3 regions of the Azospirillum sp. 11R-A genome follow, and region 3 is predicted to be linked to each of the others. Evidence: predicted binding sites of a transcription regulator. Region 3 holds the regulator's gene; each other region holds the start of a gene.

Region 1 (3,274 bases), on a different contig from region 3:
CAAACAGGACGACGGGTGGGCCAGGACCGGCCTTAGTCAGGCTGATCCACGGTGCCATCCGGCGCTCAGAAGGAGACCTGCCATGCTGCCCGCCCACCTTGCCGACCGCCTGCTGAAGCAGCGCCGCGATGCCGACAGCGCGGAATTCGCCCGCCAGCTGCCGCTCTACGCCCCGATGGACGCGGATGACCCGCGCTGGATGACCGAGCCGGACGGGTCGGAGCAGCCCGGCCGCCGCGAGCCAGACTGGGCGACCGACTACTGACCGGCAGTCAGCCTGGCGACGGCCGGTTTGCGGTGATCCGACAAACGACCCTGTCGGTTGTCGGACATCGGCCGCCCGGCCGGCCATAGCCCCGACTCGCGTCCTGCGGTCTGCCGAAGGCCGCTTCGATCCTCTTTCCCCACGTCGTGCCAGCCCTGCCCGTCCCAGGCGAGGGTCCAGCTGCCTGGGCGCCCGCCACGGCAGCGCTCCAGCATGACCGACCAGCGCGGCATTCCCAGCCCCGGCGGGCCTCCGGCCGGGCGTGGTGCCGCATCCCCCTCCTCATCCAGACTGGGGACGGCATCCAATCGCCAGCGGGTCACCGCGGCGCTGAGCCCTTCCGCCCGCTCGCCCACCATCCGCCCGCCCGCCATCCGACGGTTACGCCCGTCCGATGCGCCGGCGCTCGCATCCAGCAGGAAGCCGGTCACCCCCGACGACTCGGCGGCAAGCTGCAGCCGCCGGCTGGCGGTCAAGTCCAGCCCTTCCAACTCGCCCAGCACCGCCGACAGGGTGGAGCAGCGCAGCGCCTCCTCCATCGCCCACAGCGCATCGACCGGCCGAACCGCCCGCACCGCGACCAGCCGGTCGGGCGTCAGCCCGTAGGCCGCCAGTCCCGGGGCGTACAGGTCGCGCCCGCGCAGGATCCACAGCACCGGCCTTTTCGGGGTCGCCAGCCGGGCCAGCAGCGCCACGGCGAATCCGGTGCCCGCCCCCGGGTCTTCCGCCGCCACCGCATGCAGGCAGCCCAGCGGCAGCCCACCGTCGGGCAGATGGCCGTCGACCGAGTCGATGCCGAACGCCAGGGTCCGCCCCCCTTCCCCGCCCGCTCCCTCGATCCGCCGGATGCGTGCGCGCAGGTCGGCCAGCAATCCGGCACGGTCGCGCGGCACCGCATCCGCAGATGGGAGGGAGGACAACGGCACAGGCATGACTCGGCTCCGCTCGACAGGTATATGTTCCTGATATGTTCTATCATGAACGCGCGTCGAGGGGGAGTCTGCGACTCCTGTCTTGTTTTCGGGCCGCCTGTCCTGAAGTCAGCCGTCGCTGGGATCAGTTGGCGATTGGCGCCGCGCCGATCTTGCCGCGCGGGGCGGCCTTGATGGTCGGGCCGGCATTGTCGACGGGCTTCGCCAGGGTGGTGGAGGTGCCGCGGGTGCCGCGCGGCGTGTTGCCCTTCAGGCTCAGCAGATGCAGCCGGACATAGGCAGTGGAGCCGCCGACCTTCACCGCAACCCAGTCGCTGTTGCGCACCCGGCCCAGCGTGGTGACCGCCTGACCCGACCCAAGCGTGGCGATGACGCCCGAGCCGCCCGCCGGCTGGGCATAGGCCGGCGTCGGCTTGTCCACCTGCCACTCCCCATAGATCGGCTCAAGCCCGGTTCCGGTATCGGGCGCGGTCCGCACGGTCGGCGGATTTGGGGTCCGCTGGTACGGCATGCAGCCGGGAACCATCAGCGTGGCCAGGGCCACCATCAAGGGAAGGGTACGCAGACGCCGGATCATCGCTCACCTTGAGATGGAACGGTGCTTTGCAGGAACGGGACGAACGGAAAGGGTAAACGGGTGGGTTGTGGACCTTCGGCGCGACCATACAGGAGGCAGCCCCCTCTTCGCCACCGCAGCGCAGCCGGATTCGCTATGCGCTTTTTGAGGCGCACCTCCGGGTCTTGAAGAATTATCTCAAATCCGATCTTTTCCGGCGCCGTTGCGCGCAGGAGTCCCAGGCCGCCCCGCGTATCTTGACCATCACGACGGCACCTTACGGGGGCATCCGGCCATGATCTCCTCCCTCGGCAGTTCCAACAGCACAGCGACGCTTCAGAAATTCTTCTCCAAGGCGGACGCCAACAGCGACTCGTCGCTGTCCAAGGACGAGTTGCTGGGCGCGCTCGGCGGCACCTCGGCTGCCTCCGACAGCGGCAAGCTGTCGTCCGCCGTCGACGGCCTGATCGGCAGCCTGGACAGCGACAGCAACGGCTCGCTCAACACGACCGAGTTCAGTTCCTTCGCCAGCCAGTTCGACTATGGCAGCGGCAGCGCCCTGCTGGCGGCGCAGGAGCAGGCGAGCGCGATGCAGCAGCAGTTCGCCCAGAACCTCTATTCCAGCCTGGACAGCGACAGCAGCGGCGGCATCAGTGCCGACGAGCTGACGTCCGTCCTGACCTCCGCCGGCCAGTCGAGCACCGATGCCGCGTCGATGTTCAGCAGCCTCGACAACGACGAGGACGGGTCGATTTCCCAGGACGAGTTGAGCAGCGCGCTGAAGCAGGCCGACGCCAACCGCCCGCCGCCCCCGCCCGCCAATGACACAGGAACTTCCGGCGCTTCGGACAGCGGCAGCACGTCCTCGACCGCGTCCTCCAGTTCGGCATCCTCCAGTTCCGCGGCTTCAAGCTCGGCGTCTTCAAGCTCGGCAGCCGGCGGCACGACCGGCTACGACCCGCTGGACACCAACAAGGACGGCTATGTGTCGGAACAGGAACGGATGGCCGCCTATGGCGGCATGCAGCAGCAGACAGGCGGCGTCACGTCCAACCGCCTCAGCGGCGACATGCTGCGGACATTGATGCAGGGCATCAACGAGGTTGCCGCGTAGCCTTGTGGGTTCGGATGCGCGGCACGGGGAAAGGCGGTCGGCGGGTGGCGTCGGCCGCCTTTTCTTTTGCCCGACTTTCTCCGACTGCCGTCAAACCGCCCGGCTGTGCCGTCCGGCGCCCTTGGACAGGTGGGTGTCGAAGCGGGCGGCGACGATGCGCATCAACGGACGGGCGCTCTCCGGCACATGGATGCGCCGGCCGTCCACCACCGCGACGCCGTCGGCGACCAGATCGGCCATGCCCTCCAGTTCCGCGTCGAAGGCGGACTCGGGCAAGCCGTGGGCACGGGCGATGGCGGCGGTGTCGACCGACAGGTCGCACATCAGCCGCATGATCAGGTCGCGCCGCACCTTGTCGTCCTGGGTCAGCGCGATGCCCTTGCCGGTGGGCAGGCGGCCCTCCTCGA
Region 2 (3,274 bases), on a different contig from region 3:
TCAGCTGCATGCGGACGCGCCAATAGCCGAAATTCGGCACCGACACGATGGCGCGCCGGCCGATGCGGCACAGCATCTCCAGCACGTCGCGCGGCTGCTTCATCGCCTGTAGGGTCTGGCCCAGGATGACGTAATCGAAGGCTTCCGCCGGATAGTCCTTCAGGTCGGTCTCGGCATCGCCCTGGATCACCGACAGGCCGTGCGCCACGCACTGGCGCACGCCGTCCATGCTGAGTTCGATGCCGCGCCCGTCGACATTCTTGGTGTGGGCCAGATGGTCCAGCAGGGCGCCGTCGCCGCAGCCGACGTCCAGCACGCGGCTGTTCGGCTCCACCATCTCGGCGATCAGCTTCAGGTCGTCGCGAATGTCCACCATGGTCGGTCGTCCAGTCCCAGTCCTAATCCCACTCAGCGCGCGCGGCGGCGGACGGACAGGCCGCGATGCTCGGCGCAGCCCTCCAGGAAGCCGTGGATGACCTGATGGAACTCCGGCTCGTCCAGCAGGAAGGCGTCGTGGCCCTTGTCGGTCTCGATCTCGACGAAGCTGACATTCCCGGCGACGGCGTTCAGCGCATGCACGATGGCCCGCGATTCCGAGGTCGGGAACAGCCAGTCGCTGGAGAAGCTGGCAAGGCAGAAGCGCACCGGCGTGGTCTTGCCCCCCGGCCGGAAGGCGTTGGCCAGCGTGCCCCCGGCATCGGCGGCGAGGTCGAAATAATCCATCGCGCGGGTGATGTAGAGGTAGGAGTTGGCGTCGAACCGCTCGACGAAGGCCGCCCCCTGGTAGCGCAGGTAGCTCTCCACCTGGAAATCGGCGTCGAAGCCGTAGGTGATCGCCTTGCGGTCCTGCAAATTGCGGCCGAACTTGCGGTGCAGGGCCGTTTCCGACAGGTAGGTGATGTGCGCCGCCATGCGGGCGACGGCCAGACCGGCCTCCGGCTTGGTGCCTTCCAGCAGATAGTTGCCGCCGCGCCATTCCGGGTCGGCCATGATCGCTTGGCGCCCGACCTCGTGGAAGGCGATGTTCTGCGCCGAATGGCGGGCGGCGGTGGCGATGGGCACCGCGGCGAACACCGATTCGGGATAGGCGACCGCCCATTGCAGCACCTGCATGCCGCCCATCGAGCCGCCGATGACGCAGAACAGCTTCTCGATGCCGAGATGCTCGACCAGCAGCTTCTGCGCCCGCACCATGTCGCCGATGGTCACCACCGGGAAGGACAGGCCATAGGGCTGGCCGGTGGCGGGATCGTCATCCTTCGGCCCGGTGCTGCCCAGGCAGCCGCCCAGCACGTTGGAGCAGATGACGAAATAGCGGTCGGTGTCCACCGGCTTGCCGGGGCCGACCAGCATCTCCCACCAGCCGGGCTTGCCGGTGACCGGATGCCTCTCCACCACGAAATGATCGCCGGTCAGGGCGTGGCAGATGAAGATCGCGTTGGACTTGTCGGCGTTCAGCGTGCCGTAGGTCTGGTAGGCGATCTGGAAGCCGCCGATCTCCACCCCGCTGTCCAGCCGCATCGGCCGGTCGACCGCCAGACGCACGCGCTTGCCCGGCATGGCGGAGCCGTCGGCGACCGTGGCGGGGACCAGGGGAGGCTGCTGCGCGGTGGGAGGCGCGGACATGTCGTTTCTTGCCTTGGACGCTGTTCTGGGCGAGCGGTTTGGCCTTCGGGATTTTCCTGCTGCGGAAGCCTTGCGGCGCCTTGGCGGAGACCGTCGACGAGCTGTGGCGGAACGGGAGCGTATAGCTACGAAGCCGGCCTTCGGAGTGTCAATGTTTTCTTTGATTTCAGGGCGCATGCGGACTACTACTAACCGGCTCTGCATTCGATGGTTTCTTGACCCATGGCTTCCGCCCGGACCCCGCTCGACGATTTGCGCCGCGAAATCGACCAGATCGACGACGCGATCCATGACCTGCTGATGCGCCGCGCCGCCGTGGTGGAACGCATCGGGGCGGCCAAGGGCAATGGCGCGGCCGAAACCGGCGCCCAGCCCGTCTTCCTCCGCCCGGCGCGCGAGGCGACGATTCTTCGGCGCCTGATGGCCCGCCATGCCGGCACCTTCCCCGCCCAGGTCGTCGTCCGCATCTGGCGGGAGATGATCACCGCCTTCACCCGCATGCAGGGTCCCTTCGCCGTCGCCGTCTATGCGCCGGAGGACCGCCGCGGCTTCTGGGACGTGGCGCGCGACCATTTCGGCGGCTTCGTGCCGATGACTGCCGTCAACACCCCAGCCGCAGCGCTCCGCGCCGTGTCGGAGGGGACGGCGACCGTCGCCGTGGTGCCCTATCCGGCCGAGGACGATTCGGATCCCTGGTGGCGCTTCCTGGTGTCGGCCGACGCCGGCCGGCCGCAGGTGGTGGCGCGTCTGCCCTTCGGCGGGCGCGGCAATGCCCGCGGCGAGAACCGCGACGCGCTCGCCATCGCCGCCGTCCCGCACGAGCCGACCGGCGACGACCGCACCCTGCTCAGCATCGAGATCGGCGGCGACCTCAGCCGCGGCCGTCTGAAGGATTCGCTGGAGGCCTGCGGCCTGCCGCCGGTCGGCTTCTGCACTTGGCATCCGGCCGGCCATGCCACCGGGATGAGCGGCGGCGGCCCGTCGGTCCATCTGGTCGAGATCGCCGACTTCGTCGGGCAGGGCGACCCGCGCCTCGCCAAGCTGCTGGAACGCTCCGGCGACATCCCGGTGCGGGTCAATGTCGTCGGTGGCTATGCCGTGCCGCTCGCTCTGGGCTGATGTGCGCGAATGAGGCGAGCCGCCGGGGCGGCTCCTGCCTTATCCTGCCGGCCCTCCGTGAAACGATGGAACAGTGCCGCCGGCACTGTTCCATCCTGTTCCACCCCATCCATGAACCGCCCATCCACCATCGTCGGAAGGTAAGCAGACCATGACCCAGCCGAACGGCCCGCAGCCGCGTCCGGGGATTCTCGACATCGCCGCCTATGTCGGCGGCGAGCATCAGGGTCATATCCGCCTCGCCTCCAACGAAGGGGCGCTGGGGCCGAGCCCGAAGGCGATGGAGGCCTATGGGGCGGCGGCCGGGACCCTGCACCGCTATCCGGACGGCGGCTCGGCGGCGCTGCGCGGCGCCATCGCCAAGCGCTTCAACCTGGATGCCGACCGCATCGTCTGCGGCGCCGGGTCGGACGAGATCATCAGCCTGCTGATCCGCTCCTATGCCGGGCCGGGCGACGAGGTGCTGTATTCGCAGTACGGCTTCCTGATGTACCCGATCGGCGCCAAGTCGGTCGGCGCCACCCCGGTG
Region 3 (3,274 bases):
CCCGGAAGCGACGATGGACGACTTCCGCAACAGCGGGCTGGCGCATCTGCTGTCGATCTCCGGCCTGCATGTCGGCATCGCCGCCGGCATTCTGTTCTATGTCGTGCGGGCGTTGCTGGCGGCGGTGCCCTACATCGCGTTGCGGTGGCCGATCAAGAAGATCGCGGCGCTGTTCGGCATCCTGTCGGCGCTCGCCTACACGCTGCTGGTCGGGGCGCCGCTGCCGACGGTGCGGTCGGTGCTGATGACCGGCATGGTGATGGGGGCGATCATGCTCGACCGCCACCCGTTGAGCATGCGGCTGGTCGCCTTCGCCGGGCTGGTCACCATGGCCATGGACCCGGAGGGCATGTTGGGGCCGAGCTTCCAGATGTCCTTCGCCGCGGTGGTGGCGCTGATCGCCGCGTTCGAGAAGGGCAGCGTCAGGCTGGCGGAGTGGCGGCGCGATGCCGGATGGATCGTGCGCGGGTTGTTCTATGTCGGCGGGATTCTGCTGACCAGCGTGGTGGCGACGCTGGCGACCTTGCCCTTTTCGCTCTTTCATTTTCAGCAGATCGCCTTCTATGGCGTGCTGTCGAACCTGATCGCCATTCCTATCACGTCCTTCTGGGTCATGCCGTGGAGCCTGATCGCCTACGCGCTGCTGCCCTTCGGACTGGAGGCACCGGCGCTGATCGCCATGAACTGGGGCGACCGGGCGGTGATCTGGACGGCGGAGTTCTTCGGTCGTCTCCCCTGGGCCTCGCTGACCGTGCCGGCGATGCCGGCGGAAGGGTTCGCGCTGCTGGTGATGGGGGGGATCTGGCTCTGCCTCTGGACGCGGTGGTGGCGTTGGCTGGGGATGCTGCCGGTCCTGGCGGGGCTGGCCTCGCCCATGCTGGCGGTGCGGCCGGATGTGCTGGTGGCCGGCGACGGGACAGTGATGGCGGTCAGGCTGCCGGATGGACGGCTCAGCGCGTCGGTCAAGGGCGGCGGGCGGATGACCGAAACCTGGAGGGAGCGCGATGGCGAGCGGTCGGTGGCCGATCCCTGGCCGGCCGACGGGGGATGGAGCGGGGGAGGGCGGTCGCTGGACTGCGATGCGCTTGGCTGCCTGTACCGGGTGCGTGGAAAGACGGTGGCCCTGCCGCGGCTGCCGGATGCGCTGGACGAGGACTGCGGGGCGGCCGATGCGGTGGTGACGGCGGAGGTGGCGCGGCGTTGCCGGGCGGACTTGGTGGTGGACCGCTGGACCCTGCGCCATGAAGGCGCGCATGCGCTGACGGTGACCGCCGAGCGGGTGACGGTGGAGACGGTGCGCGGGCTACGGGGAGATCGGCCCTGGACCGGAGGACAGTGAGAGGAGCTTGGACCTCGCCGATCCCATCCGCCGCGGGGACGGAGGAGGGGATCGGCGGTCGGGCAGGAAAAGCTCAGTACTTGCGCACGAGACCGACCAGCTTGCCCTGCACGCGGACGCGGTCGGCGCCGAAGATACGGGTCTCATAGGCGGCGTTGGCGGGTTCCAGCGCGATGGTGTTGCCCTTGCGGCGCAGGCGCTTCAGCGTCACTTCGCCCTCGTCCACCAGGGCGACGACAATCGTGCCGTTCTCCGCCGCATCGCAGCGCTGGATGACGATGGTGTCGTGGTCGAGAATGCCGGCCTCGATCATCGAGTCGCCGGAAACCTCCAGGGCGTAATGGTCGCCACCGGTCAGCATCGAGGCGGGAACGTCGACGAAGGCGCTGTTGTCGCGCAAGGCCTCGATCGGCGTACCGGCGGCGATCCGGCCATAGAGCGGGAGCTGCACCGTCTCGTTCGCGGCGGCCGGGGTCGGGGCGGGGGGAGCGGTATCGCGGCCGGCGAAGGCGAAATCGCCCTTGATGACGTTGGGTTGAAACTTCGGCTTGGAAGCCACGGTCCGGTTGCGGGAGGCATCGAGACCCTCGGGAAGGCGCAGCACCTCCAGCGCACGGGCCCGGTGGGGCAGGCGGCGGATGAACCCGCGTTCCTCGAGTCCGGTGATCAGGCGATGGATACCCGACTTGGACTTCAGGCCCAGGGCGTCCTTCATCTCGTCGAACGACGGCGAGACACCGCCCTGGCCAAGCCGTTCGTGGATGAACAGCAGCAATTCGTGCTGCTTGCGCGTGAGCATGGATGCCTCCCGGCTTCGGCCAGACTGAAGATGGAACAAAAACTAAACGTTGCTCCATGTTCTAGTTTGGTTCCTGCTGCGCGTCAAGCCCCCCATCGGCTTCTTTTAGAACTTGTGTGGAACATTTGGAACGCGGTGAAACAGTTTTCCGGGTGGTGTTCACCTGTTCCAGTCTTCGTCCAAGCGCCATGTCCTGGCGCTCTGTTCAAGTCTAAATGCTGAGTGCCCCATCCGTCAAAGGAAGCACGGTCACCATGGCGCCGGCCGGCTCCGGGTCGGCATGGGGCGGGCGGGGGATCAGGCAATCGGCCTGGGCGTACAGGGTGGTGATGGCGCTGTCCTGCCGGGCGAAGGGCGTGACGGTCAGGATACCGTCCGGGCCGGCGGCGAGCGTGGCGCGTAGATATTCCTCGCGCCGGTCGTTGGCCCTCAGCGCGCCGGTCAGGCGGGCGCGCAGTGGTAGGCGGTCGTCCTCCGGCGGCAGTCCCTGCAGCACGCGCAGGATCGGGCGGAGGAACAGGAGCGCGGTGACGCCGGTGGACACCGGGTTGCCGGGCAGGCCGAGCAACGGCACCGAACCGGCACGGCCGAACATCAGCGCCTTGCCCGGACGCATCGCCACCGTCTGCACCTCCAGCGCCACGCCGCGTTCGGCCAGCACATCGCGGACGAAATCGTAATCGCCATGCGCCGCCCCGCCGGTGGTGACCAGCAGGTCGCAGCCGGCAGCCCCCTTCGCCAGGGCCGCCACACTTTCCGGCGTGTCCCTGGCGACGCCCAGATTGTGGGCGAGCCCGCCCTGGGCGGTCACCAGGGCGCAGAGGCCGAGCGCATTGGTGCTGACGATCTGGCTCGGTCCCAGCGGGTCGCCGGGCAGGGCGATCTCGTCGCCGGTGGCGAGGACGGCGATGCGCGGCCGGCGATGGACCGACAGCCACGGCACATTGCCGCCGGCGGCCAGCGCGATGTCGCGCGCGGTCAGGCGCCGGCCCTTCGGCAGAAGCTCCTGACCGGCCGTGAAGTCGAAGCCGGCCTCGCGGACGAAGCGGCCGGCGGCCACGGCGCGGCCGATCCGCACGGTGGCGTCGTCGGCACTGCAATCCTCCTGCATCACCACGGCGTCGGCACCGTCGGGC

The links. Region 3 encodes LexA, which represses DNA repair genes until DNA is damaged. Its sites were predicted from a motif close to ATGTTCTANTTTGGTTC; they were not measured.
Region 1: VH569_RS03510 (ImuA family protein) is a predicted target of LexA. The motif match lies at 1,222-1,238, and genes of this name have one in related genera.
Region 2: pheA (chorismate mutase) is a predicted target of LexA. The motif match lies at 1,778-1,794, and genes of this name have one in related genera.

The regions. Positions count from the first base shown of each region.
Region 1 covers NZ_JBCEBL010000001.1:733,780-737,053, forward strand. The annotation lists gene VH569_RS03505 (hypothetical protein) at 83-265, shown strand; gene VH569_RS03510 (ImuA family protein) at 259-1,197, opposite strand; gene VH569_RS03515 (SH3 domain-containing protein) at 1,322-1,774, opposite strand; gene VH569_RS03520 (EF-hand domain-containing protein) at 2,049-2,867, shown strand; gene hemN (oxygen-independent coproporphyrinogen III oxidase) at 2,958-3,274, opposite strand, start outside.
Region 2 covers NZ_JBCEBL010000020.1:55,539-58,812, forward strand. The annotation lists gene metW (methionine biosynthesis protein MetW) at 1-376, opposite strand, end outside; gene metX (homoserine O-acetyltransferase MetX) at 409-1,626, opposite strand; gene pheA (chorismate mutase) at 1,849-2,745, shown strand; gene hisC (histidinol-phosphate transaminase) at 2,897-3,274, shown strand, end outside.
Region 3 covers NZ_JBCEBL010000010.1:3,442-6,715, forward strand. The annotation lists gene VH569_RS15290 (ComEC/Rec2 family competence protein) at 1-1,339, shown strand, start outside; gene lexA (transcriptional repressor LexA) at 1,413-2,138, opposite strand; gene glp (gephyrin-like molybdotransferase Glp) at 2,350-3,274, opposite strand, start outside.